3 regions of the Pseudomonas sp. E102 genome follow, and region 3 is predicted to be linked to each of the others. Evidence: predicted binding sites of a transcription regulator. Region 3 holds the regulator's gene; each other region holds the start of a gene.
What was found. Region 3 encodes FliA, which starts transcription of late flagellar genes. Its sites were predicted from a motif close to CTAAAGTTTNNNNNNNNNNNGCCGNTAA; they were not measured.

Region 1: DOCECA_RS23250 (methyl-accepting chemotaxis protein) is a predicted target of FliA. The motif match lies at 2,612-2,639, and genes of this name have one in related genera.
Region 2: DOCECA_RS08460 (methyl-accepting chemotaxis protein) is a predicted target of FliA. The motif match lies at 2,362-2,389, and genes of this name have one in related genera.

The regions. Positions count from the first base shown of each region.
Region 1 covers NZ_CP084025.1:5,163,643-5,173,726, forward strand. Annotated here, with positions in the region: gene DOCECA_RS23235 (putative bifunctional diguanylate cyclase/phosphodiesterase) at 1-46, shown strand, start outside; gene DOCECA_RS23240 (NorM family multidrug efflux MATE transporter) at 89-1,489, opposite strand; gene DOCECA_RS23245 (LysR substrate-binding domain-containing protein) at 1,642-2,562, shown strand; gene DOCECA_RS23250 (methyl-accepting chemotaxis protein) at 2,746-4,722, shown strand; gene DOCECA_RS23255 (aldose 1-epimerase family protein) at 5,042-6,256, shown strand; gene DOCECA_RS23260 (YifB family Mg chelatase-like AAA ATPase) at 6,263-7,756, opposite strand; gene DOCECA_RS23265 (accessory factor UbiK family protein) at 8,014-8,274, opposite strand; gene glnK (P-II family nitrogen regulator) at 8,688-9,026, shown strand; gene DOCECA_RS23275 (ammonium transporter) at 9,060-10,084, shown strand, end outside.
Region 2 covers NZ_CP084025.1:1,835,814-1,845,897, reverse strand. Annotated here, with positions in the region: gene DOCECA_RS08480 (LysR substrate-binding domain-containing protein) at 1-636, shown strand, start outside; gene DOCECA_RS08475 (MmcQ/YjbR family DNA-binding protein) at 633-983, shown strand; gene DOCECA_RS08470 (DUF1294 domain-containing protein) at 988-1,410, opposite strand; gene DOCECA_RS08465 (undecaprenyl-diphosphate phosphatase) at 1,407-2,237, opposite strand; gene DOCECA_RS08460 (methyl-accepting chemotaxis protein) at 2,511-4,145, shown strand; gene pnuC (nicotinamide riboside transporter PnuC) at 4,381-4,944, shown strand; gene DOCECA_RS08450 (AAA family ATPase) at 4,941-5,465, shown strand; gene DOCECA_RS08445 (hypothetical protein) at 5,772-6,218, shown strand; gene DOCECA_RS08440 (adhesin) at 6,220-6,795, shown strand; gene DOCECA_RS08435 (heme utilization protein) at 6,856-7,833, shown strand; gene DOCECA_RS08430 (C39 family peptidase) at 7,910-8,590, shown strand; gene DOCECA_RS08425 (hypothetical protein) at 8,648-9,394, shown strand; gene DOCECA_RS08420 (hypothetical protein) at 9,441-10,084, shown strand, end outside.
Region 3 covers NZ_CP084025.1:914,753-924,836, reverse strand. Annotated here, with positions in the region: gene motD (flagellar motor protein MotD) at 1-136, opposite strand, end outside; gene DOCECA_RS04400 (flagellar motor protein) at 152-892, opposite strand; gene DOCECA_RS04395 (protein-glutamate methylesterase/protein-glutamine glutaminase) at 892-2,025, opposite strand; gene DOCECA_RS04390 (chemotaxis protein CheA) at 2,074-4,323, opposite strand; gene DOCECA_RS04385 (protein phosphatase CheZ) at 4,354-5,139, opposite strand; gene DOCECA_RS04380 (chemotaxis response regulator CheY) at 5,158-5,529, opposite strand; gene fliA (RNA polymerase sigma factor FliA) at 5,697-6,440, opposite strand; gene fleN (flagellar synthesis regulator FleN) at 6,437-7,267, opposite strand; gene flhF (flagellar biosynthesis protein FlhF) at 7,384-8,733, opposite strand; gene flhA (flagellar biosynthesis protein FlhA) at 8,745-10,084, opposite strand, start outside.

The DNA.
Region 1 (10,084 bases), 1.5 Mb from region 3:
CCTGATGTCCGAGGGTGATCAGCAGTCGATGCTGGAAATCAGCTAACCCAAAACCCGGTGGGAGCGAGCTCCCACAAGGGGCTTTGTTTCATTTGGCCTGGATCGCTTCGAAACCTTGCTGTCCCGGCTCGCTGCGAATCATCCGCTTCATCTTCCACTCGAACGCCAACGTCAGGCTCACCGCCGCGCAGGCCAGGCCCAGGGCGAGGCCCCACCAGACGCCGGTCGGGCCCCAATGCAAATGGAACGCCATCCACCACGCCGCCGGCGCGCCGATCAACCAATAGCAACCCAGGCCCACCAGGAACGTGGTCTTGGCGTCCTTCAATCCGCGGATGCAACCCATCGCGATGGTTTGTGTGCCGTCGAACAGCTCGAACCACGCCGCCACGGCCAACAGGCTCACCGCCAGGTCGATGACCGCGCGGAACGCCGGGTCCTCATGGTCCAGGAACAGGCCGATCAATTGATTCGGCAGCAGCCAGAACACCATGGCGAACGCCAGCATGGCGGCCGCGCCAAAACCAATCCCGACCCTCCCGGCCAGGCGCGCCATGAGCAATTGCCCGGCACCGTAATGCTGGCCGATACGCATGGTGATGGCGTAGGACATGCCCGCCGGAACCATGAAGGCCACCGAGACGATTTGCAGCGCGATCTGGTGGGCCGCCAGCGGCGTGCTGCCCATGGTGCCCATGCACAGGGCGGCGAATGCGAACAGGCCGACTTCCACCGCGTAAGTACCACCAATCGGCAAGCCCAGTCGCCACAGTTCCTTGAGGTATTGGCGATTGGGTCGCGACAGGCCGGCAAGCAATGGATAAGCGCGGTAGGCCGAGTGCCGATGAATGTGCCAGGCCAGCGCCAGGGCCATGCAGTTGGCGACGATGGCCGTGACCAGGCCGATCCCCATCAGGCCGAGCTTCGGCAGGCCGAACATGCCGGTGATGAGCGCATAGTTGAGAAGGAAGTTGGCCACCGTGCCGCCGAGGCTGATCACCATCACCGGCGTGGCCCGCCCGATGGCGCTGGTAAAGCCACGCAGGGCCATGAAACTCAGGTAACCGGGCAGGGCGAACGGCAGTGCCAGCAGGAATTGCCCGGCAGAGAGCACGTTGGTTTCGGTCTGGCCGAACATCAACAGCACCGGCTTGAGATTCCACAACAGCACGCCCGCCACCAGCGCCATCAACCACGCCAGCCATAATCCGGCCTGGGTCAGCCGGGTGGCGCCTTCGATGTCGCCCGCGCCCTGGCGGATCGCTACCAGGGTGCCCACCGCCGCGATGACGCCGATGCAGAAAATCGATACGAATGAATAGCTCGCCGCCCCGAGCCCGCCGCCGGCCAGGGCTTCGGGGCTCAGGCGAGCCATCATCAGGGTGTCCGTCAGCACCATCAGCATGTGCGCCAACTGCGAAGCAATCAACGGTCCCGCCAGGCGCAGGATGGCCCAGAGTTCGGTACGCACAGGATGCCGCATGATCATCACACTCCATGTTCCAGCAAGGCAGTAAGACGAAGATTCTCGGCCCTCCCGCCGGATTGCACAAAAGGATAAAAAAGATCGCTGGCATGATTAAAACTCATGCTGAATGGGTTTCTGGTAGGGTTTGCAAACCACGCCATGGAGCTTTTGCGATGTCTCGCCGTCTTCCTCCGCTTTATGCGCTACGGGCATTCGAAGCCGCGGCGCGCTACAGCTCGTTTACCCGCGCCGCCGAGGAGCTGTCGATCACCCAGAGCGCCGTCAGCCGGCACATCCGCACACTGGAAGATCACTTTGCCTGTCGACTGTTCCAGCGCAGCGGGCGCAACCTGCAACTGACCGAGTCGGCGCGCCTGCTGCTGCCGGGCGTGCGGGAGGGCTTCATGGCGCTGGAGCGGGCTTGCCACACATTGCACGGAGAAGACGGCATCCTGCGGATGAAGGCGCCATCGACCCTGACCATGCGCTGGCTGCTGGCGCGCCTGAGCCGCTTTCGCCATCTGCAACCGGGCAACGAAGTGCAGCTGACAAGCGCCTGGATGGACATCGACTCGGTGGATTTCAATACCGAGCCCTTCGATTGCGCAGTCCTGCTGGGCAATGGGCATTTCCCTGCGGACTGGGAGGCCAGCCTGCTGTTTCCCGAGGAGTTGATACCGGTCGGCGCTCCGAACCTGCTCAATGACCAACCCTGGGATGTGGCGCGATTGGCCAAGGCCGAGCTATTGCATCCCACTCCGGATCGCCGCGACTGGCGCAATTGGCTGCAGCGCATGGGCTTGGCGGACAAAGTCTCGCTCAGGGGCGGTCAGGTGTTCGATACCCTGGAACTGGGCATGATCGCGGCCGCGCGCGGCTACGGCGTATCCATGGGCGATTTGTTGATGGTGGCCGAGGACGTTGCCCAGGGGCGCTTGAGCCTGCCATGGCCAACCGCTGTCGCCAGCGGCGAGCATTACTACCTGGTCTGGCCGAAAACCCGGCCCGGGGGTGAACGTTTGCGCCGGCTCAGCGACTTTCTCCAGAGCGAGGTGAAGGCCATGCAACTACCTGAGGTCAAGCGCCTGGGCTGAAACGTTGCAGTCGCCGTGCTAGCCACTTGGTATTATTCCTTCCAAAGCCCTCAAGTATTCGGCGTTACGGCCGAAGGTGAACATAGAACCTTCGTTCAGAAAGGGCCAATACCTACCTCATCGAATCAGATGCCGAGCGTGCGATGTGATCAAGATGATCCAGTCTCTCGGCCAGGAGCCGTCATGTCTCAACCTCGTGCCCGGATCGCCTCACAGCTAGGCCTTGCCCTTGCCGTGATACTGGCGGTCGTGATCTCCGGCAGTACTGTCTTTGCCTTGCGTTCGCTTGACGCTGCAAACCTTTCTACCCGTGAAGAGCATCTCGCGAGCGAAGCGCGGCTGATGGCCGATCAGCTCAACACGTTCCACAGCACGTTGCGCGAAAGCACCCAACGGCTGGCGGGTCTGTTCGAAAAGCGTTTCAGCGCCGGCTTGAGCGTGCATCCGGACCAGCCGGTGACGGTGGCGGGCGTTCAGACGCCTGGCTTGAGCCTTGGCAGCGAAGTGTTGAACAACAATTTCAAGGAAGTGGATGATTTCAAGACGATGACCGCCGGCGTGGCCACGGTATTCGTGCGCAGCGGCGACGATTTTGTCCGCGTCAGTACATCCGTCAGCAAACAGGACGGTACGCGCGCCATCGGTACTGTGCTCGACCGCGCCGGACCGGCCTACGGCCCGGTGATCAGCGGCCAGAGCTACATTGGCCGGGCGTTGCTGTTCGGGCGCTTCTACATGTCGCAGTACACGCCTGTACGTGATGGCAGCGGCAAGATCATTGCCGTGTTGTACGTAGGATTCGATTACACCGATGCGCAGAATGCGCAGTTCGAAAACCTCAAGCGCTTCCGAATCGGACAGACCGGTTCGCTGGCGTTATTGGACGAGCAGAACAAATGGTTGGTGCCGCCGGCCGGCGTGCAGGCGCTGGACCGTGCTACCGCGGCCATCACAGCGTTGGTCAAGAAGCCTGGCAAGGGTGCTTTCTGGGACGACACCGCGGAGGAGTTCTATAGCGTTGCCGTGCCGTTCGAGGGCGGGCCCTGGTCGGTCGTGGCGAGCATGCCGAAAACCGAGATCAACGCAGTGACCTGGAACGTCGGTACGCAACTGGCGATCGGCAGTTTGCTGGCGATGTTGCTGGCGGTCGGTGCGGCGGTATGGCTGTTGCGCAGCAAACTGGCTCCCCTCGGTGACTTGGTGCGTCAGGCCGAAGCCTTGGGCGCCGGCGACCTGAGCGTGCGCCTGAATGTGTCGAGCCACGACGAGATCGGCCAACTGGCCCGTGCGTTCAACCAGATGAGCCAAGCCTTGTCGACCATGGTCGAGCACATTCGCAAAGCCTCCCAAGAGGTCAACAGCCGTGCCCAGGCGCTCTCCGGATTGTCCAGTGGCGCCTATGAAGGGATGGAGCAACAGTCCGGCGAGATCACCAGCATGGCCGGGGCGGTGGAAGAATTCAGCGCCACCTCCTTGAACATCGCCGACAACATGGGCAATACCGAGCGCCTGGCCCAGGACAATGCCCAACAGACTCGCATCGGCCGTACCTCGATGGACGAAGCGTCATCGTCCCTGGAACAGATCGCGGGCGCCTTGAACAGCACTGCAACGGTCATCAACACGCTGGGCCAGCGCTCCCAGGAGATCGGTGGCATTGTCGGTGTGATCACTTCGATCGCCGAGCAAACCAACCTGCTGGCGTTGAACGCCGCCATCGAAGCTGCACGGGCGGGCGAGCAGGGTCGTGGTTTTGCCGTGGTAGCTGACGAGGTTCGGAGCCTGGCCTCGCGCACTCGCCAGGCCACTGACGAAATTTCCGGCATGATCAACAGCATCCAGCAGGAAACCGGCAACGCCATCAGCACCATGGAGAAGGGCAACCTGCTCATGCAGGAAGGCTTGTCGCGTAACGCCAACGTGGCCTCGGCCCTGGCGCGTATCGATGAGCAAAGCCGCTCGGCCGGCCAGCAATTCGCCGCGATCACTACGGCTACGCAGGAGCAAAGCAGCACCGCGACCCTGCTCAGCAGCAACCTGCAGAGTATTGCCATGGCCAACAGCGAACAGCGCGAAGTGGTTTCGAACCTGGCGATCACCGCCAAGGAACTGGAAAAACTGGCGCAGGACCTTCGCAAAGAAGTCGATCGGTTCCGCTGAAACCGTCCCCTCACGAGCAAGCCAACCCAATCCCGTTGCGAGGGAGCTTGCTCCCGCGGGCCTGCACAGCAGGCCCGCGCCTTTTCAGGCAGACCTTATCGTCGCGTCTTGCGACTGCTGCGCAGTCGAGCGGCAGCAAGCTCCCCCGCCACGGGTTCTAGGCTGCCTAGGCAAAAAATCACCGCGAGCAAGCTCGTTTCCCGCAAAAAATCTCCAATCTGTAGCCGTGTAGTTTTTCAGGTAGTTGCTGTTTTTTGGCTTGCTGAAACGTTTCTTCAAGTCTATAAAAACCGCACAACTCCAACAAAAGGCCGTCTCCATGAATTCCCTAAGACTCTTCGTTGCCCTCGGCGCCTTGGGCGTAGCTTCCCATGCGATGGCGTGGGATTACGTACTGCTCGACTCCGATAAAGCCGCCCAACCCTGGCAAATCACCAGCCAACAACTGGGCGTGAAAACCGATAAGCCGTTTTCCGTGACGATGCGCACCCTCCACGGGGGGCGTCAGGAAGGCGTGAGCATTGTCGACATCGACAACGGCACTCTGAAGCTGTCAGTCGTCCCGACCCGTGGCATGAACGTGCTTCAAGCCTCGGTCGGCGATGTGCGCATGGGCTGGGATTCGCCGGTCAAAGAAGTGGTCAATCCAGCATTCATCGAACTCAACGGCCGAGGTGGCCTGGGCTGGCTTGAAGGCTTCAATGAGTTGGTGACCCGCTGCGGCTATGAGTGGGTCGGCCACCCCGGCATCGACAACGGTGAGCTGCTGACCTTGCATGGGCGCGCCGCGAACATTTCGGCGAACAAAGTCACCTTGCACATTGATGAAAAGCCACCTTACGCCATCACCCTGCGAGGCGAGTTGAAGGAGCAGGCGTTCAAGAAGGTTGACTTCTCGGTCCAGACTGAATTGGTCACCGAGCCCGGCAGCGTGACCTTTTCCCTCAACGACACGCTGACCAACAATGGCGATTATCCAAAGGAATACCAGGCGCTCTATCACAGCAATTTCAGCACGCCATTCCTGGAGCAGGGGGCCCGCTTCGCCGCCCCGGTCAAACAGGTTTCGCCGTTCAACGACAAGGCCAAGGGCGACCTGAAGGATTGGACCACCTATCGAGCTCCCACCAAGGACTACGATGAAACCGTTTACAACGTCGTGCCTTACGCCGACGCCAAGGGCGATACGCTGACCGTCCTGCACAACAAGGCCGGTAGCCTCGGCGTTTCCGTGGGCTTCAATACCGGGACGCTTCCGGTGTTTTCCCTGTGGAAAAACACCGATACCCAAGGCCAGGGCTACGTGACCGGCTTGGAGCCAGGTACCAGTTTTTCCTATAACCGCCGCTACCAGCGTCCGCTGGGCCTGGTGCCCAGCATCGCACCGAAAGAGCGCAAGCAGTTCCAGATCCACTACAGTCTTCTGGCGGACAAGGGGGCCGTGGACAAAGCCCTCAAGCGCATTGATGACATCCAGGGCGATCGAAAAGTCGAGGTGCGAGACACACCGCTGGTGGACCTGAGCAAGCCGTGACCTGTTTCATGGCGTTGCGGGCCGGTATTGCAGGGCTTCGGCCAGGTGCTCGCGGCTGATCCGTTCCAACTGCTGAAGGTCGGCCAGCGTGCGGGCGACCTTCAGCAAGCGGTGGGCGGCTCGCAGCGACAGGGACAGTCGTTCGCAGGCGGTTTCCAGCCACGCCTCGTCGGTCGAGGACAGTTTGCAATGGCGGCGCAGCCCCGGTAGATCTAGGAATGCGTTGGCACAGCCTTGGCGGGTTTGCTGGCGTTCCCGGGCTTCGGCCACCCGCTCGGCCGCGGTGGCGGTGTCGTCACCCGGTTCGCCTTTGGGATTGAGCGCCGTGGCTTCCCGCGCCACAGTCAGGTGCAGGTCGATGCGGTCGAGCAAGGGGCCGGACAGCTTGTTGCGATAGCGCTGCACCATGTCCGGTGTGCACGAGCAGCGGCCGCTGGGCTCGCCAAGGTATCCACAGGGGCAGGGGTTCATGGCCGCTACCAACTGGAAGCGGGCCGGGAAGCGCACGCGATCGCGGGCGCGCGAAACCACGATATGCCCCGACTCCAAGGGCTCCCTCAAGACTTCCAATACCTTGCGATCAAACTCTGGAAGCTCGTCCAGGAACAGCACGCCGTGGTGGGCGAGGGTGATTTCCCCCGGTTGCGGCTTGGAGCCTCCACCCACCAGGGCAGGGCCGGACGCCGAATGGTGTGGCTGGCGGAACGGCCGTTGCGGCCAATGGCTCAAGGGCACGCAACTGGCGACCGACTGTATAGCCGCGACCTCCAGGGCCTCGCTTTCGGCCAGCGGTGGCAGCAACCCCGGCAAACGACTCGCCAGCAGCGTCTTGCCCGTACCGGGTGGGCCACTGAACAACAGATTGTGAGCTCCCGCTGCCGCGATCAGCAAGGCGCGCTTGGCTCCGGCTTGACCTTGTACTTCGCTGAGGTCGGGATAGGGTTTGCTGGCCGAGAGCAGCCCGTTGGACACAAAAGGCTCGACTGGGACGTGGCCGTTGAAATGCGCCACTGCTTCGAGCAGATGGTCCACGGCGATCACCTTCAGCCCTGACGCCAGGCAAGCTTCCTCGGCGTTGGCCCGGGGTACCAACAGCATGCGTCCAGCCTTGCGTGCCGCCAGCGCCGCGGGGAGCACGCCGCGTACCGGTCTCACGGCGCCGGACAATGCCAGTTCGCCGAGGCACTCCACGTCGTCCAGCATCAAGGTCGGCACCTGCACGCTGGCCGACAGGATTCCCAAGGCAATCGCCAGGTCGAACCGGCCTCCGTCCTTGGGGAGATCCGCTGGCGCCAGGTTCAGGGTGATGCGCCGCGCCGGGAAATTGAGCCCTGAATTGATGATCGCGCTGCGCACCCGGTCCTTGCTCTCCTTCACCGCCGCCTCCGGCAGGCCGACCATCGTCAGTGACGGCAAGCCGTTGGCCAGATGAACCTCAACGGTAACGGCAGGGGCTTCGACCCCCACTTGGGCGCGGCTGTGGACGATGGCGAGCGACATGAAGCGTTCCTTGACTGATGGAGAGCCGCATCCTGCGGCTCTTGAAGACTAGTCCGGGGAAACTGAGAGGGCGGGGCAATTGAAGGGGCAAATTTTCGCAGGATGTTGCGCAAGTGGGGGCATGAATGAACAACCGCCATTCAGGCGGTTGTTTTTCAATTGCCGTTACAGGCGGCGAGCCCCTGCCGGCGCTTTGGATGATCTGGTGGGCCTGGGACAAATCACGCGCTTAACGCCGCATCCCTGGCAAGAGGTGCTCACTCGTCCTTGGGGTCGAGTCGCGCCTCCAGCTCGGCCACCTTGGCTTCCAGGCTCTCCAGCCGTGCCCGGGTCCGGGCCAGCACGACCATCTGGCTGTCGAATTCTTCCCGGCTGACCAGGTCCAGTTTGCTGAACCCGCTTTGCAGCAGGGCCTTGAACTGGCTTTCGATTTCATTCTTGGGGAGTGGCGTGTCGCCGCTCAACAGGCGGGAGGCGTGGCCGCTCAGGGCGTCGAGGAGGTCTTTGGGCGCGAGCATGTCAGGTGTCCTGGAAACAATGGCGGGCAGTGTATCACGCAGTGTCTATAGTCAATTCGCGGCTCGGGTTGCACGCTTTTCGCGCACGGCCCCGGGCATCACCGCACCGTTGTTGTGCGTATCGCTGCGGTTCGTGGTTCGGCGCAGACCGGCGCAACGGGTAAAGGGTTGAAATCAGGGGGGTTGGGTACAGATGGCAAGCTTTCTGCTTAGTGGCTGGTGACCCATGCACTGATGCAGTCGCTGTGACGAATGCAGTGCAGCAGGCGGAGCGGGGAGTTTCGTCAGGAGTAGTCAGCTGGCACCGGTCGGGCAACTTGGGCCGACGACGCGTTACAAAGCCAGGCACTGCGCTTAGACTTGAGTCGGGTTTGTTTTCCTGGGGCAAGTCCACCAATTCGGGAGAGAGTTTCATGAAGCTAGTCACTGCCATCATCAAGCCGTTCAAGCTGGACGACGTACGCGAGTCGCTGTCCGAAATCGGCGTGCAGGGCATTACCGTTACTGAAGTCAAAGGCTTCGGTCGGCAGAAAGGCCATACCGAGCTGTATCGCGGCGCGGAATACGTGGTCGACTTCCTGCCCAAGGTGAAGATCGATGTCGCCATCGACGACAAGGATCTTGATCGGGTCATCGAGGCGATTACCAAGGCCGCCAACACCGGCAAGATTGGTGACGGAAAGATCTTCGTGGTCAATCTGGAACAGGCCATTCGCATCCGTACCGGCGAAACCGATACCGACGCTATCTAAGCCGTCAAACCCAACGCCCCAGGAGAAAACAATATGACTCTGCGTAAATTCGCAGGGCTAGGAGCCCTGTTGTCCTTCGTAATGCCTGGCCTGGCCATGGCGGAAGAAGCGGCAGCCCCAGTCCTCAACTCCGGCGACACTGCCTGGATGCTGACTGCCACGATTCTTGTCCTGTTCATGACCATCCCTGGCCTTGCGCTGTTCTACGGCGGCATGGTTCGGTCGAAAAACATTCTTTCGGTGATGATGCAGTGCTTCGCCATCACCGGTCTGATCAGCGTCCTGTGGGTCATCTACGGCTACAGCATCGCGTTCGACACCACTGGCATGGAACAGGGCGTCGTCAACTTCAATTCCTTCATCGGCGGCCTGGGCAAGGCATTCCTGGCGGGCGTCACCCCGGCCAGCCTGACCGGTCCGGCTGCATTGTTTCCAGAAGCGGTGTTCATCACCTTCCAGATGACCTTCGCCATCATCACCCCAGCGCTGATCGTCGGTGCCTTTGCCGAGCGGATGAAATTCTCCGCCATGCTGATCTTCATGGGCGTGTGGTTCACCCTGGTGTATGCGCCGATTGCGCACATGGTCTGGTCCGGCAACGGCGGCCTGATGTGGGATTGGGGCGTGCTGGACTTCGCCGGCGGCACCGTGGTGCATATCAACGCCGGTATCGCCGGTCTCGTAGCCTGTCTGGTATTGGGCAAGCGCAAAGGTTTCCCGACCACCCCAATGGCACCGCATAACCTGGGTTATACCCTGATGGGCGCGGCCATGCTGTGGGTAGGCTGGTTCGGCTTCAACGCCGGCTCCGCCGTCGCGGCCAACGGCACTGCCGGCATGGCGATGCTGGTCACCCAGATCGCCACGGCTGCCGCGGCACTGGGCTGGATGTTTGCCGAGTGGATCACCCACGGCAAGCCAAGCGCGCTGGGCATTGCCTCGGGCGTGGTGGCCGGCCTGGTTGCAATCACCCCGGCTGCCGGCACCGTGGGCCCGATGGGCGCGTTGGTCATCGGCCTGGCGGCGGGCGTGGTGTGCTTCTTCTGCGCCACCACCCT
Region 2 (10,084 bases), 920 kb from region 3:
GGACGGCTGCGGGTGTCGAGCCCGGTGGGATTGGCGCACCAGTTTTTGCCATCGATCATCGAAACCTTCCTGGCGAAATACCCGCAGGTCCAACTGGAGATGATTCTGCTCAATCGGCGGGTGGACCTGGTCAGCGAAGGCATCGACGTGGCGCTGCGGGTGAGAGACTTGGGTGACGAGGACCCGCTGTTGATGACCCGCCGCTTGCGCCAGGCCCGGTTGATCATGGTCGCCAGCCCCGCCTTTACCGAGGGGCGCCGAATCGAAACCCCGGAGGATCTACGGCAACTGCCGGTGCTGGGGGCGTTGGAAGCAGATCGACAGGTTCACCTGCGCCTGCTCGACCGCCGTGGTCAAAGCACCGAACTGGCCTTGGAAGCGCGCCTGGGCATCGATGATTTCATCGTGCGCCGCGCCTGCGCCCTCGCCGGCCTGGGCTTCACCCTGCTGCCGAGCATGTACTGCGAAGAGGAATTGCGCGACGGCAGGTTGGTGGAGTTATTGCCTGGCTGGTCATCCCCCGATGGCTGGCTCTTGGCGGTTTATCCTCACCGGCGCGGTATGCTGCCGGCGGTGCGCGCCTGGATCGATCATTTGGTGGCGGCGTTTGAACAATGTGGAGAGAAAACGCTATGAGCTTGAGCGAAGAGGATGTCGCACGGTTTTGCCTGGACCTGCCTGGGGTCAGGGAAGACTACAAGTGGGGCGGCGTGCGGGTATTTTCCATCGCTGGAAACAAGATGTTCGCCTTGCAGGGCCTGCGCAGTGATTCGTTGGCGTTCAAGGTCGACAAGGACCTGTTTCTAGGCCACTGCGACCGGCCCGGCATTCACCCCGCGCCTTATCTGGCCCGGGCGCAGTGGATCATCATGAACGTGCCCTACCCGCTGGGCGATGACGAATTGCGGGGGTTGCTGCAACGCTCCCATCAACTGGTGGTCAGCAAATTGCCGAAGCGGACGCAGGTTGGGTTGTTGCTGTAGCGTCCTAGAACAACGCCAGCAGATGCCCACCCAGGAACAACTGATCCACCCAGAACCCCTGGTGCAATAACACGACGAACCAGAACACCACCTGAAACGAAACCTTGCGGGTCTTGTGGCGAAACACCTGTTGAGCCAGCAACGCACCGGGCCAGCCACCGGCCAGCTCGACGGCGTGCAACACATTTTCCGGCGTGCGCCAGGCGTCCGAACGCGCCTTGCGCTTATCGCTCCAGTAGAGCAAAAACGCCACGACACTGACGACGCCGTAAGCCGTCATCGGCACCCAGGACTCGCCTTGCAGCCCCAGCAGTAGCGAACCCGCGAGCGGCAAGGCGCACAGCAGCGCGAACACGCCCAGCTTGAGCCGCAGGTTCTGCACGGCCCCGCTGGTGTGACGCGCGCCGCGCCGGCCTGAATCGTTCATGGCTTGGCCGCTGTCCAGTCCACCCAGCCAAACTGCCAGGTCGCCAGGATCAACAGGCCGAACGCAATCCGATACCAGGCGAAGACTGCATAGCTGTGGCTGGCGATGAAGCGCAGCAGGCCCTTGACCGCGATCATGGCGAAGATGAACGCGGTAATGAAGCCGATGGCAAACACGGGGAAATCCGCCGGAACGAACAATTCGCGGTATTTATAGCCGGAGTAAACCGCCGCGCCGACCATGGTCGGCATTGCCAGGAAAAAAGAGAATTCCGTGGCGGTCTTGCGCGACAGGCCGAACAGCAGCCCGCCGATGATGGTTGCCCCGGAGCGGGAGGTGCCGGGAATCATCGCGATGCACTGGGCCAGGCCGACTTTCAGGGCGTCCTTCCATGTCATGTCATCGACGGTTTCGGCGTGCACCGTGTGCTGGCGCTTCTCGGCCCACAGCATCACCAACCCACCCACTACCAGCGCCGTCGCAACGGTAATGGCGTTGAACAGGTAATGATGGATCCAGTCGGCGAGCAGCACGCCCAATATCACCGCGGGAAAGAAGGCAATCAGTAGGTTGGCGGTGAATCGACGGGCGCCGGGCTGGGTCGGCAGGCCCAACACCACATCAAAAATCTTGCGCCGAAACTCCCAGACCACCGCCAGGATCGCGCCGAGCTGGATGATGATGTTGAACGCCATCGAACGTTCGCCACCAAACCCGAGCAAATCCGCAACAACGATCTGGTGCCCCGTGCTGGAAATCGGCAGAAACTCCGTCAGGCCCTCTACCACGCCAAGAATCAATGCCGAAAAGGCAGTCCACAAATCCATTCATCCCCCAAAAAAAAGCCTGTCTATCCAGGCCTTTCTATATTCAAACATTACGCGGCGAGCGCAGCGGGCTGCACGATAACCGCGACCTTGCAAAAAAAACCAATGAAAAAAGCAGAACCGGCTCAGGTTTTGCGCTGCGGGGCCGAAATCCTATCAGACAAGCCCTGATAACGCTGCCGCGTCATGACCCAGGTCCATCACGCGTACCTGCCGAGCGTTAAAGTGCCGGCCGTCGTTAAATGACAAGAATAAGAACCGGAGTGACAGCGTATGAATAGCTTGCGCAGTGTATCGATCAGCCGACGCTTGTGGCTCATCCTGGTCGTGGCCATCGTGATGTTGTTCACGCTGGGCGCGTTTATGCTCAAGCAGATCCACACGGACCTGTATCAGGCCAAGGTGCAGAAGACCCAACACGTGGTCCAGACCGCCAGCGGTGTGTTGAGCTACTACCATGGCCTGGAAACCGCCGGCACGCTGACGCGCGATGCGGCGCAGAAGCAGGCCCTCAGCGCCGTCCGCGGGCTGCGCTATGACCAGAACGACTACTTCTGGATCAACGACCTGACGCCGGTCATGGTCATGCACCCCACCAATCCCAAACTCGAAGGCCAGAACCTCTCGGCGATCCGCGACCCCAACGGGTTTGCGCTGTTCAACGAGATGGTCACCATCGCCAAGGCCAAGGGCGCCGGGATGGTCGACTACCTCTGGCCCAAGCCGGGCGCCGACGCGCCGGTCGGCAAGACGTCATACGTCAAACTGTTCGAACCGTGGGGCTGGATCATTGGCTCCGGTGTGTATGTGGATGACGTCCAGGCAGAATTCCAGTCCCAGGTGATCAAGGCCGCGTTGATCGGTTTGGCGATTACCTTGGTCATGGGCCTGCTGCTGACGCTGATCGTGCGCAGCATCGTCCGTCCGCTTCAGGACACCGTCAACGCCATGGCCAACATCGCCAGCGGTGAAAGCGACCTGACCCGCACCCTCGACACCCACGGTCAGGACGAAGTCACCCAGTTGGCGCGACACTTCAACGCCTTTACCGCAAAACTGCGGCAAGTCGTGGGCCAGTTGCAGATCTCCGCCAGTGCGCTGGGGCAATCATCCAGCGAACTGGGCAACGACGCCGCGCAGGCCCAGCAGCGCAGCCAGCAGCAATCCCAACAGATGGAACTGGTGGCGACCGCCATCAACGAAGTGACCTATGGCGTGCAGGACGTCGCCAAGAACGCTGAACATGCCGCCAGTGAAATGCGCGACGCCGAATCCCAGGCCCAGCAAGGCCAGGTCAACATCGACGGCAGCCTGCAACAGATCGACCGGCTTTCGCAGACCATCGACCAGGCCGTGGAAGTGATTCGCACCCTGGCGAGTGAAAGCACCCAGATCGGCAGCGTGCTGGAGGTGATTCGCTCCATCGCCGAACAAACCAACCTGCTGGCGCTCAACGCCGCGATCGAAGCCGCCCGCGCCGGCGAACAAGGCCGCGGCTTTGCCGTGGTGGCCGACGAAGTGCGTCTGCTGGCCCAGCGCACGCAGAAATCCACGGCGGAAATCCAGGCCATGATCGAACGCCTGCAAAACCACTCCGAAGCCGCGGTGAAAGTCATCAGCGACAGCAGCCGGGCCTCGCAGTTGACCATCGAACAAGCGGGCCTGGCCGGTGCCAGCCTCAACGCCATCGGCCAAGCCTTGCGCAACCTCAACAGCCTGAACGCTTCCATCGCCAGCGCCACTCTTCAACAGGCCCATGTGGTGGAAGACATCAACCAGAACGTCACCCAGGCCGCCGGCCTCTCCCACAGCACCGCCGTGGCCGCCGAGCAGTCGAGCCTGGCGAGCGCGCGCCTGAAAGACTTGAGCGAACAGTTGAACGGGTTGCTCAAGCAGTTCCGGGTCTGAGATGCATCCTGCTCGCGATGCGCTAGCACATCCAACATGGATGCCAGCTGACCCGGCGCCATCGCGAGCAAGCTCGCTCCCACAGGGTTGCGAGATGATCTAGAGTGCGGATTTACACCGTAATCCCTTGTGAGCTTGCTCGCGATAGCGCCAATGCGTTCAGCGCTGAAGTTGGAGCTCTGCGCCCCATAGCGTTTACAATCCCCGCCCTCTCCGACTTCCCCAAGGAATCGCCATGTCCGGGCTTGAACTGTTTGCCGCAGCCCTCGGCGTGATCGCTGTCTGGTTGACCGTCAAGCAGAACCCCTGGTGCTGGCCGATCGGCCTGGTCATGGTGCTGCTGTACAGCTGGATTTTCTTCGAAGTGAAGCTTTATTCCGACATGTTGTTGCAGGTGGTCTACGCGGTTTTGCAGCTGTATGGCTGGTGGCAGTGGACCCGCGCCGGGCGCGATCACGAGGGACGCCAAGTCACTCGCCTGGGCGCGCCGTCGGTGTGGCTCGGCCTTGCCATCGGTGCGGCGGGTAGCTTGATGTTGGGCGGTGCGATGGCCCATTGGACCGACGCCGCGCAACCCTGGCTCGACGCGGCGCTCACCGGGTTCAGCTTGGTTGCCCAGTGGTGGATGGCACAGAAACGCGTGCAGTGCTGGCCGTTGTGGATTGTCCTCGACGTGACTTTCGTGGGTTTGTTCATCTACAAGGATCTGTACCTGACCGCCGCCCTTTACGCCCTGTTTACCCTGCTGGCGGTGCAAGGCTGGCGGGAATGGCGTGCCGACCCGGCGCTGCGCACATGAAGGTGGTGGTGCTGACCGGTCCGGAATCCAGCGGCAAGAGCTGGTTGGCGGCCCAGTTGCAGACTTATTTCGGCGGCGTGCGGGTGGATGAATACGTGCGCCACTTCATGGAACAGACCCAACGCGAGACGTCCCTGGACGACATTACCGCTATCGCCACGGGGCAACTGGCCTGGGAAGATGCGGCCCGGGCGCGACAACCGGCCTTGTTGATCCTCGACACGCACCTGTTGAGCAATATCCTCTGGAGCCAGACGCTGTTCGGCGACTGCCCGGCCTGGCTCGAACCGGCCCTGCTGGCACGCCATTACGACTTACACCTGCTCCTCAGCCCCGAACAGGTCGAATGGATCGGCGACGGTTTGCGCTGTCAGCCTGCCCTCGCCGAACGGGTGATTTTTTTTGATGCCATTGAAGACTGGCTGGTTCGCCACCGGCAACCCTTCCTGAAAATCGAAGGTGACTGGGCGCAGCGCCGCGAGCAAGTTCTGGCTGCCGTCTCCCGGTTGCTCCAAGCGTGATGTTTCATCCCTGATACATCCCGCTCTCGCCAAACGCGGATCCACCGCCGCCTCAAGGGTTTGGCAGCCTGACTGTCAAGTCACTGATACACCTTCTCCCAACCCCGATTCTGGGGCCAAACAGTGGCCTGTGGCCGGTAGCCCGTCGGCAGGCATGTTTCATCGATGAAACAGACTGCCTGACGCTCGCCTGGTCATTCCCGCAACTTACTGAAAACCCGCGCTTTTCCAAATCCGGCACAACACCTGCTCCGCTCCTTCGCAACGCTGACTAGGGCCAGCGCCAAGTGCAGAAGGAACGAAGTCATGGGGACTATCAACACAAGCTTGACCTGTCTGTTGCTGTTCGGCTGCGCCACCGCGGCAACGCTCAGCCTGCCGGCACAAGCCGAGGGCAACGGCGTCATCGTACTCGACCGTGACGTGCAGCCCGTCCATATCGGTCGCAACGGCGGCAAAGACCCCTACCCGACCACCGTCAACGCCAACCCTTCCGATCGGATCAACCAGGCAACCGCGAGCACTGAGCTCAGCGACGGCGAATTCGCCGGCATTGCCAGCGGCTCGACGATCCGCAACACGGTCAATCCGAATACCGGCGTGCAAGGCCTCAACGTGGTGACCAATCCCAACGGCATGCCGGGCATGAGCGCTGGACACGGTGGCGGTAGCGGCGGCGCCATTTCCGGCACCATCAACCGCTCGCTGAGTTCCGGCCTGGCCCCATTGGGCCGCTTGGCGGGGGGCCAGTGAGATGAAATCGACTTGGCTCCTGATCGCGCTGCTCGGCTCATCCGCCGTGCTCGCCGATCCAGGCGTGGCGGTGAGCCATGCCGATCTGCAGAACTCCGGCAGTCGCTATACCGGCAACCTCAATGTCAACCAGGCGGCCGGGGACCGGACCCAACAGACCAACACCCGGGCCATTGCCATTGGCACCGACGCCCAGGCGACCACCGTCGTGCGGCAACGCCTCGACACGCCGGCCAGTGCATCGATGAACGCAAGCGCGCGCATTGGTGGCAGCTCATTCACCAACGGCAACGGCGTGCTGGGCGTCAACCAGTCCGCCGGCGCCAACAACCAGATGGCCAATGTCATGCGGGTGAGCATCAGTGCCCGCCCGCAAAGCATTGACGACAGCGCCCTGTCTCAACAGAACGTGGCGCTGGTACCGAACTCCGGAGCAACTGACACCCCAACCGGCAGCCGCCAGGTCGCAACGAGCGACCAGGCCTTCACCGGCAGCCGAGGGGTTATCCAGGTGCATCAGAGTGCCGGGGTGGGGAACCGCATGGCTAACACCCTGAGCATCCGGGTCGCTGACTGACCCGGCGCAGCGCATAAGAAAGTACCGACACTTAACCAACGACACGCAAGGAGAAACACCATGAAACCCACAATGGCGCTCAAACCATTGGTTTTCGCTCTCGCCGCTGTCATGGCAATGGCTGCACAGGCTGACGGAAACGGTCACGGCAATGGTCATGGCAACGGCCATGGCAACCACGGTCCTAAAGGGCCAACGCTGGAACAACTGCTCTCCATCAGCGCCGGCGCTGGGGCCACGGTGCTGGATGTGCAGAACAGTGATGGCAACGAAGTGACCAACCAGGCGACCCGAAACACCGCCGAGGCCACTGATTCCCTCAATGGCAGCAACGGCAACATGGGCGCCAACATCGCCGCCGGGGATGGCAACCAGCAGGACAATGCCGCCGCACTGGCCACCGCCGATGAAAGCTTCATCTTCGGCTCGGCTGTCGCCATGTCCAGCGCCACGCAAGTCAATAACAACAACTACGTCAAGAACTACTCCACGCTGAACAACGCGTCGCTCACCAACGCGGGCAACAACGGCTCCGGCAACATCGGCATCAACGTGACCGCCGGCAACTTCAACCAGCAGAAAAACAACCTGGCCATCGCTGTGTCGGGCGGCCGGGTGGCTCAAGCCGCTGCGTCGGCTGACCAGTCTTCCACCGGCCTGGTGGTCGACAACAAAGGCGTGAAGAAAAACGAGGTTGTCACCCTTACCAACAGCTACGAGGCTTCTGGCACCTTCAAGGCCAAAGGCAACGGTACCGTCGAAGATGACGGCGGCTGGGGCAACAGAGGCGGTTACGGTGGCGGTCACGACGACGACAAGTTCAAGTTCTCCGCCGTCGGCACCTTCGAACTGGCCGGCAGCAACACCCAACAAGTGTTGACCCGCGACGGCTGGAAAAACCCTGTGATCAACAACGCAACCATGACCAACTCCATGAACGGCTTCTCCGGCAACGGCGGCGCCAACGTGTCGGCGGGCGTGGGCAATCAGCAGAGCAACTCGCTGTCGATTGCTGCGGGTTGCAAGGCCTGCATGTAAAAAAAGCTTCCCTGTGGCAGCGGGCCCTGCTCGCTCCCACAGGGGCTTTTCCCGATATCCACTAGGCGTATCGATCATGCGTGCGAGAGCGCTTTGCCTGTGTCTATGCTTTGCCTGCGCGAGCGAAGCCGCGCAGATGCCCGTTGCCGCCCTGCCTGGAGGCATGCTCGTCTACAAACCGGTGCAGAGCGTGCGCGAACGCAAGTTCAGCGACATCGTCGAGCAGAAAACCGACTTCAGCTGCGGTGCCGCCGCACTGGCCACCGTGTTGCGCCAGGCCTACTGGCTCGACGTGGATGAAGAACAGGTTATCAAGGGCATGCTGGTCAATGCCGACCACGACCTGGTTCGTACCCAGGGCTTCTCCATGCTGGACATGAAACGCTACGTCGAAACCATCGGCATGCGCGCGCGGGGCTATCGGATACCGCCGGAGAAACTTTCCGCGGTGACGATTCCAGTCGTGGTCCTGATGGATATACGCGGCTACAAGCACTTCGTGGTACTGCAGCGATCCGACAAGCAATGGGTCTACATCGCTGACCCGGTGCTGGGGCACAAACGCTACGCCCATGACGAATTCGTCAAAGGCTGGAACGGCATCGTCTTCGCCATCGTCGGCCCCGGCTACGACAAGACCAACGCGTTGCGCAGCCCACCGCAACCCCTGACGGCACGCAACAAACTGGACGGCTTCAACCCGGTCAAGGACGCGGAACTAATGGATTTCGGCTTCATTCAGAGCGATTTTTTCTAATCGCCGGACAACTGCCAATAAAAATACAAAAGGAGCAGGAAGCTCCGGGAGCAACACATGAAAACCTCATACTGGCTCACGCTGGCCTGCCTGGCCGCAACGACGTCGGGTCTTGCCCACGCCGGTTTCAAACCCATCGAAGTCAAGGATCAGGAACTCGCCGAGCTTCGGGGTCGTTATGTCATGCCTGGGCGAGTCATCAGCTTTGGCATCGTCATGAGCAGCACCTGGCGGAACGCCAGTGGCGACGTGATCGGCGCGTCAAGCTCCATGCAGATCCAGGCCTCGACGGTCAAACCGCAGTTCTATGTGTCCACCATCAAGCAGACCGGCAACGGCAGCGTCCCGGAACAGGGCAACGGCACGGTCACCGGCGGCGCCGGCCTGGGCTCGGGCCAGGGCGTGACCCAAAGCGTGCGAGCCGCGGGTGACGGCAACACGGCCTATAACAACGTCAGCATCAACGTGAAGGAAAGCAGCCACGCCCCTGCCCTGGCCCCCTCGCAAGGCCAACTGTTGACCAAGGGCCAGACCATCAGCGGCAGCAACGCCGCCGGCAGCGTCGCTGTCACCGCGACCGGCAGCGGCGTGCAGATGGCGATCCAGGCCAACCATAACCAGGGCAATACCCTGCAGCAGGTGGCCCAGGGTGGCTTGCTGCAGAACACCCGCTTGCTGGGTAACAGCAACCTGGTCAACAACATGACCCAGCTCAATGTCGTACTGAACAATAATGGCCCCAGCACCGGAGCCCTGGACTGCAACCTTACGCAGCTGCGCGGCCTTCGAAACCTCGGATATTGATCTACGCTGATCTCCAATCATTGGGCAAATAGGGACGGCATATTTCATGTATCGATCCGTATCGTTGCGCGCTGTGATGTGTTTAAGCACGATGTTCCCGGCAACTCTGGTGCAAGCTGCACCGGACTCGGACATCGAGGCCCTGAAACAAGAACTTCTAGAGCTCAAGCAACGGTACGAGGTCCAGCAAAAAGCCCTGGCGGTCCTCGAACAACGCGTCCGCCAGGTGGAAGACCAACCCACCGCCCCGCCGCCCAAGCGCCTGGCTAAATCCCCGGCCGACATGAAAGGCAACCAGGGCGTGGCGGGCAGCGGCGCGGCCAGTTCAGGAGGCAGCGGTTACGGACAGTCCCTGGCCGACGATTCGCAGCCGGCCCAGAGCGTCTCCAACCTCTACGATGAAGCCAGCGGCTTCTTCGGCGGCGGAAAATTCAGCTTCGAAACCGGCGTGACTTATTCGCGCTACGACACGCGACAGCTGATCCTCAACGGTTTCCTGGCCCTGGATTCGATTTTTCTGGGTAATATCAACCTCGATCGGATCAAGGCCGACACCTGGACGCTGGACCTCACCGGTCGCTACAACTTCGACAACCGCTGGCAGTTCGACCTCAATGTGCCGGTGATCTATCGCGAATCAACCTACCAGTCCGGTGGCGCCAATCAAGGGGCCGCCGGGGTGACCAGCGA
Region 3 (10,084 bases):
TGTACTTGCCTTCGTTCACCGAAGAGATCGAATACATGACCACAAAAAAGGCGAACAGCAGCGTGATGAAGTCGGCATAGGAAACCAGCCAGCGTTCATGGTTGACGTGTTCTTCACGATGTCTGCGACGCGCCATCTGCCATTTCCCCCATCAGTCCATGAAGCCCTGGAGCTTCAACTCGATGGAACGCGGGTTCTCGCCTTCGGCAATCGACAGGATCCCTTCCAGCAGCATTTCGCGGTAGCGCGACTGGCGCAACGCAATGGATTTGAGCTTGGCCGCGATCGGCAGCAGCACCAGGTTGGCGCTCGCCACGCCGTAGATGGTGGCAACGAATGCCACGGCAATGCCGCTGCCCAGTTGCGACGGATCGGCCAGGTTGCCCATCACATGGATCAAACCCATGACAGCACCGATGATACCGATGGTCGGCGCGTAGCCTCCCATGCTCTCGAACACCTTGGCCGCTTCGATGTCGCGGCTTTCCTGGGTGTAGAAATCCACCTCCAGGATGCTGCGAATCGCTTCGGGTTCGGCGCCGTCCACCAGCAATTGAAGGCCCTTGCGCGAGTAGCTGTCGGGTTCGGCATCGGCCACCCCTTCCAGCCCAAGCAGGCCTTCCTTGCGGGCGGTCAGGCTCCAGTTGACCACGCGGTCGATGCCGCCGGCCAGGTCGACCCGAGGTGGAAACAGAATCCACACCAGGACCTGCATGGCGCGCTTGAAGGCGCTCATCGGCGACTGCAACAGCGCAGCGCCTACAGTGCCACCGATCACGATCAACGCGGCCGGGCCGTTGGCCAGCGCACCGAGATGACCGCCTTCCAGGTAATTGCCACCAATGATGGCGACGAACGCCATGATGATGCCGATCAGACTGAGCACATCCATTACAGGCACGCCTCGATCAGATGTTTACCCATGTCGTCCAGGCTGTAGACCGCGTCAGCCAGGTCGGCCTTGACGATCGCCATGGGCATGCCGTAGATCACGCAACTGGCCTCGTCCTGGGCCCAGATCGCACTGCCGCCCTGCTTGAGCAGGCGCGCACCCTCGCGGCCATCGGCACCCATGCCGGTGAGCACCACCGCCAGAACTTTGTCGCCGTAGGATTTCGCCGCGGAACCGAAGGTGATGTCTACGCAAGGCTTGTAGTTCAAGCGCTCATCGCCCGGCAGGATTTTCACCGCGCCACGGCCGTCGATCATCATCTGCTTGCCACCCGGTGCCAGCAGCGCCAGGCCTGGACGGAGGATGTCGCCATCCTCGGCTTCCTTGACGCTGATGCGGCACAGTTTGTCCAAACGTTCGGCGAACGCCTTGGTGAACGCGGCGGGCATGTGCTGGATCAACACGATCGGGGCCGGGAAGTTCGCTGGCAGCTGGGTCAAGACCCGTTGCAGCGCAACCGGGCCGCCCGTGGACGTGCCGATGGCGACCAGTTTGTAGGCCTTGCGCTTGGGCGCTGGCGACGACGGGCTGGCCGGCGCCGGGCGAGCGGGCGCCGGCGCAGGAGCACTGCGAACCGGCGCCGAACTGAAGCTGCTCGACGCAGAAGGCGCAGGCGTTGGTGCTGGCGCAGCAGCCGGCACTGACGCCGGTGCGCTGTAGGCACTGACGCGGCGGTTACTGCGGGAAATACTGTGGACCTTCTCACATAGCAACTGGCGGACCTTGTCCGGGTTGCGCGAGATGTCTTCAAAGTTCTTTGGCAGGAAGTCCACCGCCCCGGCATCCAGCGCATCGAGGGTGACTCGGGCGCCTTCATGGGTCAGGGACGAGAACATCAAAACCGGGGTCGGACAGCGTTGCATGATATGCCGCACTGCCGTGATGCCGTCCATCATCGGCATCTCGTAGTCCATGGTGATCACGTCCGGCTTGAGCGCCAGGGCCTGATCGATCGCCTCTTTGCCATTGGTCGCCGTACCGACGACCTGAATGCTCGTGTCCGCTGAAAGAATTTCCGAGACGCGGCGGCGGAAAAACCCCGAATCGTCCACCACCAGGACTTTAACTACCATAAACACTCCGTTAGACAAGGCGCGGCGTCGGGCCGCGCCCCTCCAGAATCAAATACGCCGAGCGGCGTAGCGCTTGAGCATGCTAGGCACATCGAGGATCAACGCGATGCGGCCGTCGCCGGTGATGGTGGCGCCGGACATGCCCGGGGTGCCCTGGAGCATCTTGCCCAACGGCTTGATGACCACTTCTTCCTGGCCCACCAACTGGTCGACGACGAAGCCGATCCGCTGGGTGCCCACCGAAAGGATCACCACATGGCCTTCGCCCTGCTCCACATGAGCGGCAGAGCTGACCAGCCAGCGCTTGAGGTAGAACAGCGGCAGTGCCTTGTCCCGTACGATGACCACTTCCTGGCCATCGACGACGTTGGTGCGCGACAGGTCGAGGTGGAAAATCTCGTTGACGTTGACCAGCGGGAAGGCGAACGCCTGGTTGCCCAGCATCACCATCAGGGTCGGCATGATCGCCAAGGTCAACGGGACCTTGATGACGATCTTCGAGCCCTGGCCCTTGGTCGAGTAAATGTTGATCGAACCGTTGAGCTGGGAAATCTTGGTTTTCACCACGTCCATGCCCACGCCACGACCCGACACATCGGAAATCTCGGTCTTGGTCGAGAAGCCCGGGGCGAAGATCAGGTTGTAGCACTCGGTGTCGCTCAGGCGATCGGCCGCGTCCTTGTCCATCACACCGCGTTTCACGGCAATGGAACGGAGCACGTTCGGGTCCATGCCCTTGCCGTCGTCGGAGATCGACAGCAGGATATGGTCGCCTTCCTGCTCGGCGGCCAGGATCACCTTGCCGCTGCGGACCTTGCCTGACGCTTCGCGCTCTTCCGGCGACTCGATGCCGTGGTCGACCGCGTTGCGCACCAAGTGGACCAGCGGGTCGGCCAGGGCCTCGACAAGGTTCTTGTCGAGGTCGGTCTCTTCACCCACCAGTTCCAGGTTGATTTCTTTCTTGAGCTGGCGGGCCAGGTCGCGAACCAGGCGCGGGAAGCGCCCGAAAACTTTCTTGATCGGCTGCATCCGGGTCTTCATGACCGCGGTTTGCAGGTCAGCCGTGACCACGTCGAGGTTCGACACGGCCTTGGACATGGCTTCGTCCTGGCTGTTGAGGCCCAGGCGCACCAGCCGGTTACGCACCAGCACCAGTTCGCCGACCATGTTCATGATCTCATCCAGCCGCGCGGTGTCGACGCGAACGGTGGTCTCGGCTTCGCTCGCCGGTTTTTCGGCGGGCGCGGCAGAAGGCGCGCGAGCCGGGGCTGGCGCCGCTGCGGCGGCAGGCTTCGGGGTTTCCGCTTTCGGTTCCGGCGCCTTGGCGGCCGGCTTCGGCGCGGCCTTGGCGGCGGGTGCAGCCGTGGCGGCAGCGGCAGGCGCGGCGGCGGCCGTGCCGACTTCGCTGAACTTGCCCTTGCCATGCAGCTCGTCGAGCCGCGATTCGAATTCGTGGTCGCTGATCAAGTCGCTTCCGGCTGCCGCTGCCACTGGTTTGGCCGGGGTCGGCGCCGAAGCGATGGCCGAATCCAACGCGTCGACGGCAAAGTTGCCCTTGCCATGCAACTGGTCGAGCAAGGCTTCGAATTCGTCGTCGGTAATGTCGGAGTCATCCCCCGCTGCCTTTGGCGCAGCCGGGGCCGCCGGCGCTACGACCGCATCGGGGGCGAACTGGCCCTTGCCGTGCAGTTGGTCGAGCAGCGATTCGAACTCATCGTCGGTAATTTCATCGCTGGCAGCGGCATCGGCGGCTGGCGCAGCGGGCGCGGCCGGAGCCTCGGCTTCGGCCTTGACGGCGTTCAGCGAGTCCAGCAGCGATTCGAATTCATGATCGGTGATGTCGCCCGATTCTTGCGCAACCGGTTCTTCGACCACAGGCTCGGCAACGGGCATGGCTTCGTCAGCCGACTGCGGCTCGGCCAGGCGCGACAGCGCGGCGAGAAGCTCGGGGGTGGCCGGGGTGATCGGCGAGCGCTCGCGCACTTCGCTGAACATGCTGTTGACCGCATCCAGGGCCTCGAGCACCACGTCCATCAGTTCCGAGTCGACGCGACGCTCACCCTTGCGCAGGATGTCGAACACGTTCTCGGCAATGTGGCAGCACTCCACCAGCTCATTGAGCTGGAGGAAGCCGGCGCCTCCTTTTACAGTGTGGAAACCGCGAAAAATTGCATTGAGCAGATCCGCATCATCAGGTCGGCTTTCCAGCTCGACCAGCTGTTCGGATAGTTGCTCTAGAATCTCGCCGGCCTCAACCAGGAAATCCTGAAGGATCTCTTCATCGGCGCCGAAGCTCATTAATGGCTGCTCCTAAAATAGGGCTAAAACTTAGAATCCAAGGCTGGACAGCAAATCGTCCACATCGTCCTGACCGGACACAACGTCTTCTCTTTTATCGGCATGAATCTGCGGACCTTCACCCTGAGAGAGATGTTTTTGTGGATCTTTTTCGGCAAGCATCGCTTCACGGTCGTGTTCGATACCTGCAAAGCGGTCGACCTGGCTAGCCATCAGCACCAGTTTGAGCAGGTTGCTTTCCACTTCGGTGACCAGCTGGGTCACACGCTTGATCACCTGGCCGGTCAGGTCTTGATAGTCCTGGGCCAGCAGAATGTCGTTGAGGTTGCTGGCCACGGCGCGATTCTCGGCGCTGCTGCGCGCCAGGAAACCGTCAACCCGACGGGCCAGCTCCCGGAACTCCTCGGCGCCGACTTCGCGACGCATGAACCGTCCCCAATCGGTGCTCAACGCCTGGGCTTCCTCGCTCAGGCCGTTGACCAGGGGCGTTGCGCTTTCCACCAGGTCCATGGTGCGGTTCGCTGCGGCTTCGGTCAGCTTGACCACATAACCCAGGCGCTCGGTGGCGTCGGTGATCTGCGAGACTTCCTCGGCCTGCGGCATGTTCGGATCGATCTGGAAATTGACGATCGCGCTGTGCAGTTCACGGGTGAGCTTGCCGACTTCCTGGTACAGACCGCGATCACGGGTCTGGTTGAGCTCATGAATCATTTGAACCGCATCGCCGAAGCGGCCCTTTTCAAGGCTGTCTACCAGTTCGCGGGCATGTTTTTTCAGGGTCGATTCGAAATCGCCCATTGAAGATTCGTTGTCCATAGCTCCCCCGTGGCGCCGTTAACCGATGCGTTCGAAGATTTTTTCGATCTTCTCTTTCAACGCCTGGGCCGTGAAGGGTTTGACCACATAGCCGTTCACACCGGCCTGGGCCGCTTCGATGATCTGCTCGCGCTTGGCTTCGGCAGTGACCATCAGCACCGGGAGGTGCTTGAGTTTTTCGTCGGCGCGCACGTGGCGCAGCAAGTCGATACCGGTCATGCCAGGCATGTTCCAGTCAGTCACCAGAAAGTCGATGCTCCCGCTGTTGAGGACCGGAATGGCGGTTGTGCCATCGTCGGCCTCGACCGTGTTGGTGAACCCGAGGTCACGCAACAGGTTTTTTATGATCCGCCGCATCGTTGAGAAGTCATCAACGATGAGGATTTTCATGTTCTTGTCCAATTCGACCTCCAAGCAGTCTTAAACGCGCCCAGCACCTAGACGCGCCATTTCAATCAATCCGGCACAACACTCGACAACGGTATGGAGCACAACGGATGGAGACTGGCCCGGCATACGCCATGCCAGCCCCGCTCGCAGCGTCCCCACACTGCTCGTCAGCGCGCTCGCCACTCCCCCAAACGCCCCCGCAAGCGGGCCGCGCACTGGCTATGTAACTGGCTGACCCGCGATTCGCTTACCCCCAGGACTTCACCGATTTCCTTGAGGTTCAGCTCTTCGTCGTAGTACAGCGCCAAGACCAGTCGCTCACGCTCCGGCAAATTGGCAATCGCATCCGCCAGGGCGCTCTGGAAACGTTCATCTTCCAGGTCGCGCGACGGCTCCATGTGAGCACTCGCGCCGTCCTCGTGCAGCCCTTCGTGTTCGCCGTCCTGCAACAGGTCGTCGAAACTGAACAGGCGACTGCCCAAGGTATCGTTCAAAATCCCGTAATAATCATCGAGACTCAACTGGAGTTCGGCCGCAACCTCGTGATCTTTAGCGTCTCGCCCGGTTTTCGCTTCAATCGCACGAATCGCGTCGCTGACCATGCGGGTGTTGCGATGCACCGAACGCGGCGCCCAGTCGCCCTTGCGGACCTCATCGAGCATCGCCCCGCGGATACGGATACCGGCGTATGTCTCGAAACTGGCGCCCTTGCTCGCGTCGTATTTGTTCGACACTTCGAGCAGGCCGATCATGCCCGCCTGGATCAAGTCCTCGACCTGGACACTGGCCGGCAAACGCGCCAGCAAGTGGTAGGCGATGCGCTTGACCAGTGGCGCGTAACGCTCGATCAATTCGTACTGGGCGTCCCGTGCCGATTTTTTGTAGAGATGGTTGTAACCGCTGGCTGTCATAACACGGGCCCTGCTGTTTGTTGCACGAGACGCTCGACGAAAAATTCCAGATGCCCACGTGGGTTGGCCGGCAGCGGCCAGGTGTCGACCTTCTGGGCGATCGCCTTGAACGCCAGGGCGCATTTGGAACGAGGAAAAGCTTCATAAACGGCACGTTGCTTCTGGACAGCCTTGCGTACGCTTTCGTCGTAAGGCACTGCGCCGACGTATTGCAGGGCGACGTCCAGGAAGCGATCCGTGACCTTGGTCAACTTGGCGAACAGGTTGCGTCCTTCCTGTGGGCTTTGGGCCATGTTGGCCAGGACGCGAAAGCGGTTCATGCCATAGTCGCGGTTAAGCAGTTTGATCAGCGCGTAGGCGTCGGTGATCGACGTCGGTTCGTCGCAGACCACCAGCAACACTTCCTGGGCGGCGCGCACGAAACTGACCACCGAGTCACCGATACCGGCTGCCGTGTCGATCACCAGCACATCGAGGTTGTCACCGATGTCGCTGAAGGCCTGGATCAGGCCGGCGTGCTGCGCCGGGGTCAGGTGAACCATGCTCTGGGTGCCGGAGGCGGCCGGCACGATGCGAATCCCGCCGGGGCCTTGCAACAGCACGTCGCGCAATTCACAGCGCCCTTCGATCACGTCCGCCAGCGTGCGCTTGGGTGTGAGCCCCAGCAGCACGTCGACGTTCGCCAGGCCCAGGTCGGCGTCCAGCAGCATGACCCGTCGGCCAAGCTCTGCCAGAGCCAGGGACAAGTTCACTGACACGTTAGTCTTCCCGACGCCACCTTTGCCGCCGGTCACCGCGATCACCTGTACGGGATGCATGCTGCCCATGTTCGTTCTTTACCTTGTCTTACTTAGACGGAGGCCACATTACTGGCTGCGCGTTCACATACGGAACAATGCATGGCAGACCATCGATGTAGGTACAAAAAATATTCATGAATACCTCAGCCAACCTGCTTGGTCGGGCTGTGGTAGATATCAGCGAACATGTCAGCCATGGCTTCTTCGCTGGGTTCTTCCTGCATTTGCACACTCACGGCACGACTGACCAGTTGATGACGGCGCGGCAGATGCAAATCATCCGGGATCCGCGGCCCGTCGGTCAGGTAGGCCACCGGTAGTTCATGACCGATCGCCAGGCTCAACACCTCGCCCAGGCTTGCCGTTTCGTCCAGCTTAGTCAGGATGCAGCCGGCCAGCCCGCAGCGTTTGTAACTGTGGTATGCGGCGGTTAGAACCTGTTTCTGGCTGGTGGTTGCCAACACGAGATAATTTTTTGACTTGATGCCACGCCCGGCCAGGCTTTCCAGCTGCATGCGCAGGGCCGGATCGCTGGCTTGCAGGCCGGCGGTGTCGATCAGTACGACGCGCTTGCGCATCAGCGGTTCCAGCGCCTGGGCCAGGGACTGGCCCGGATCCACATGGGTCACCGACACATTGAGGATCCGGCCCAAGGTCTTGAGTTGCTCCTGGGCACCGATGCGGAAACTGTCCATGCTCACCAGGGCGATACTCTGGGCGCCGTACTTGAGTACATAACGGGCCGCGAGCTTGGCCAGAGTGGTGGTCTTGCCCATGCCGGCCGGGCCGACCATGGCGATTACTCCGCCCTCTTCCAGTGGCTCGACTTCCGGCGTGGCGATCATCCGCGCCAGGTGCGCAAGCAGCATGCGCCAGGCCTGGCGAGGCTCGTCGATGTCGCTGATCAATGCCAGCAGGTCGCGCGCCAGCGGGCCGGACAGGCCAATGCGTTGCAGGCGACGCCACAGGTTGGCCTGGGCCGGACGGCTGCCTTGCAGTTGGTTCCAGGCCAGCGAGCCGAGCTGGACTTCCATCAGCTCGCGCAGGCTGTTGAGTTCGAAGCGCATCGAGTCCAGGGCACGGGGATCAACGCCCGCGGCTGCGGCAACGGGTACCGGTGCCGGACGACGCGGTTCGGCCGGCGTCGGCTCGATCAGCGGTTCGGCAGCGGTCAGCGGCAGGCCTGCGGTCAGTGGCTGGCCGGCGAACAATTGACGATTGGTGCCCGCGCTGGCCGAGCCTTCGCTGCTGCGCAGGCTCAACTCGGCCTGGGCGCTGGCGATGCGCGACTGAGTCTTGCGCAGCTCGTCCTCGAGCTCCATGTTCGGAACGCGAGGGGCCAGCGCCGACAATTTGTAGTCCAGGGCCGCCGTCAGCTCGACACCGCCGGCGATACGACGGTTGCCGATGATGGCTGCTTCAGCGCCCAGCTCGTCACGAACCAGTTTCATGGCCTGACGCATATCGGCGGCGAAAAAACGCTTCACTTGCATAAACCACTACCTCAGCCGTTGGGCCCTACTGTCGCAACGATGGTCACTTGCTTGTTGTCCGGTATTTCCTGGTACGCCAGCACATGCAGCCCCGGGACCGCGAGGCGCCCGAACCGCGAAAGCATCGCGCGAATCGGACCGGCCACCAGCAGGATCACCGGTTGGCCTTGCATCTCTTGCCGCTGGGCTGCTTCGATCAGCGAACGCTGCAGCTTCTCGGCCATGCTTGGCTCCAGCAGAACACCCTCTTCCGAGCCTTGTCCTGCCTTCTGCAGACTATTGAGCAATATCTGTTCCAACCTTGGTTCCAGAGTGATCACAGGCAGCTCAGACTCAGTGCCTACAATGCTTTGGACGATTGCGCGGGATACGCCGACCCGCACCGCAGCCACCAGAGCGGCGGTATCTTGACTCTTCGAAGCGTTGTTGGCGATCGCTTCGGCAATGCTGCGTATGTCGCGCACCGGAACCTGTTCGGCCAGCAGCGCCTGCAACACCTTGAGCAATTGGGACAACGAAACCACGCCCGGCACCAATTCTTCAGCCAGTTTCGGCGAGCCTTTGGCCAGTACTTGCAGCAGTTGCTGGACTTCTTCGTGACCGATCAGCTCGCTGGAATGCTTGTAGAGAATCTGGTTCAAGTGGGTCGCCACGACCGTGCTGGCGTCCACCACGGTATAACCGAGGGACTGGGCCTGGGCCCGCTGGCTGATTTCGATCCACACCGCTTCCAGGCCGAAAGCCGGATCCTTGGCGGTAATGCCGTTGAGCGAACCGTAGACCTGCCCTGGGTTGATCGCCAGCTCGCGGTCCGGGTAGATCTCGGCTTCCGCCAGGATCACGCCCATGAGCGTCAGGCGATAGGCGCTCGGCGCCAGGTCGAGGTTGTCGCGAATGTGGACGGTGGGCATGAGGAAGCCCAGATCCTGGGACAGCTTCTTGCGCACGCCCTTGATCCGCGCCAGCAACTGACCGCCCTGGTTGCGATCGACCAATGGAATCAAGCGGTAGCCGACTTCCAGGCCGATCATGTCGATCGGCGTCACGTCATCCCAACCCAATTCCTTGGTTTCCATGGCACGCGCTGGCGACGGCAGCAGTTCCTGCTGGCGCTTGACCTCTTCCAGCGCCTGGACCTTCTGCACGTTCTGCTTCTTCCAGAACAGGTACGCGCCACCCGCGGCCAAGGCCGCCATGCTCAGGAAAGAAAAGTGCGGCATTCCCGGCACGAGACCCATCACCGCCATCAGGCCGGCCGCCACGGCCAGGGCCTTGGGCGACGCGAACATCTGGCGATTGATCTGCTTGCCCATGTCTTCGGAGCCCGAAGCACGGGTCACCATGATCGCCG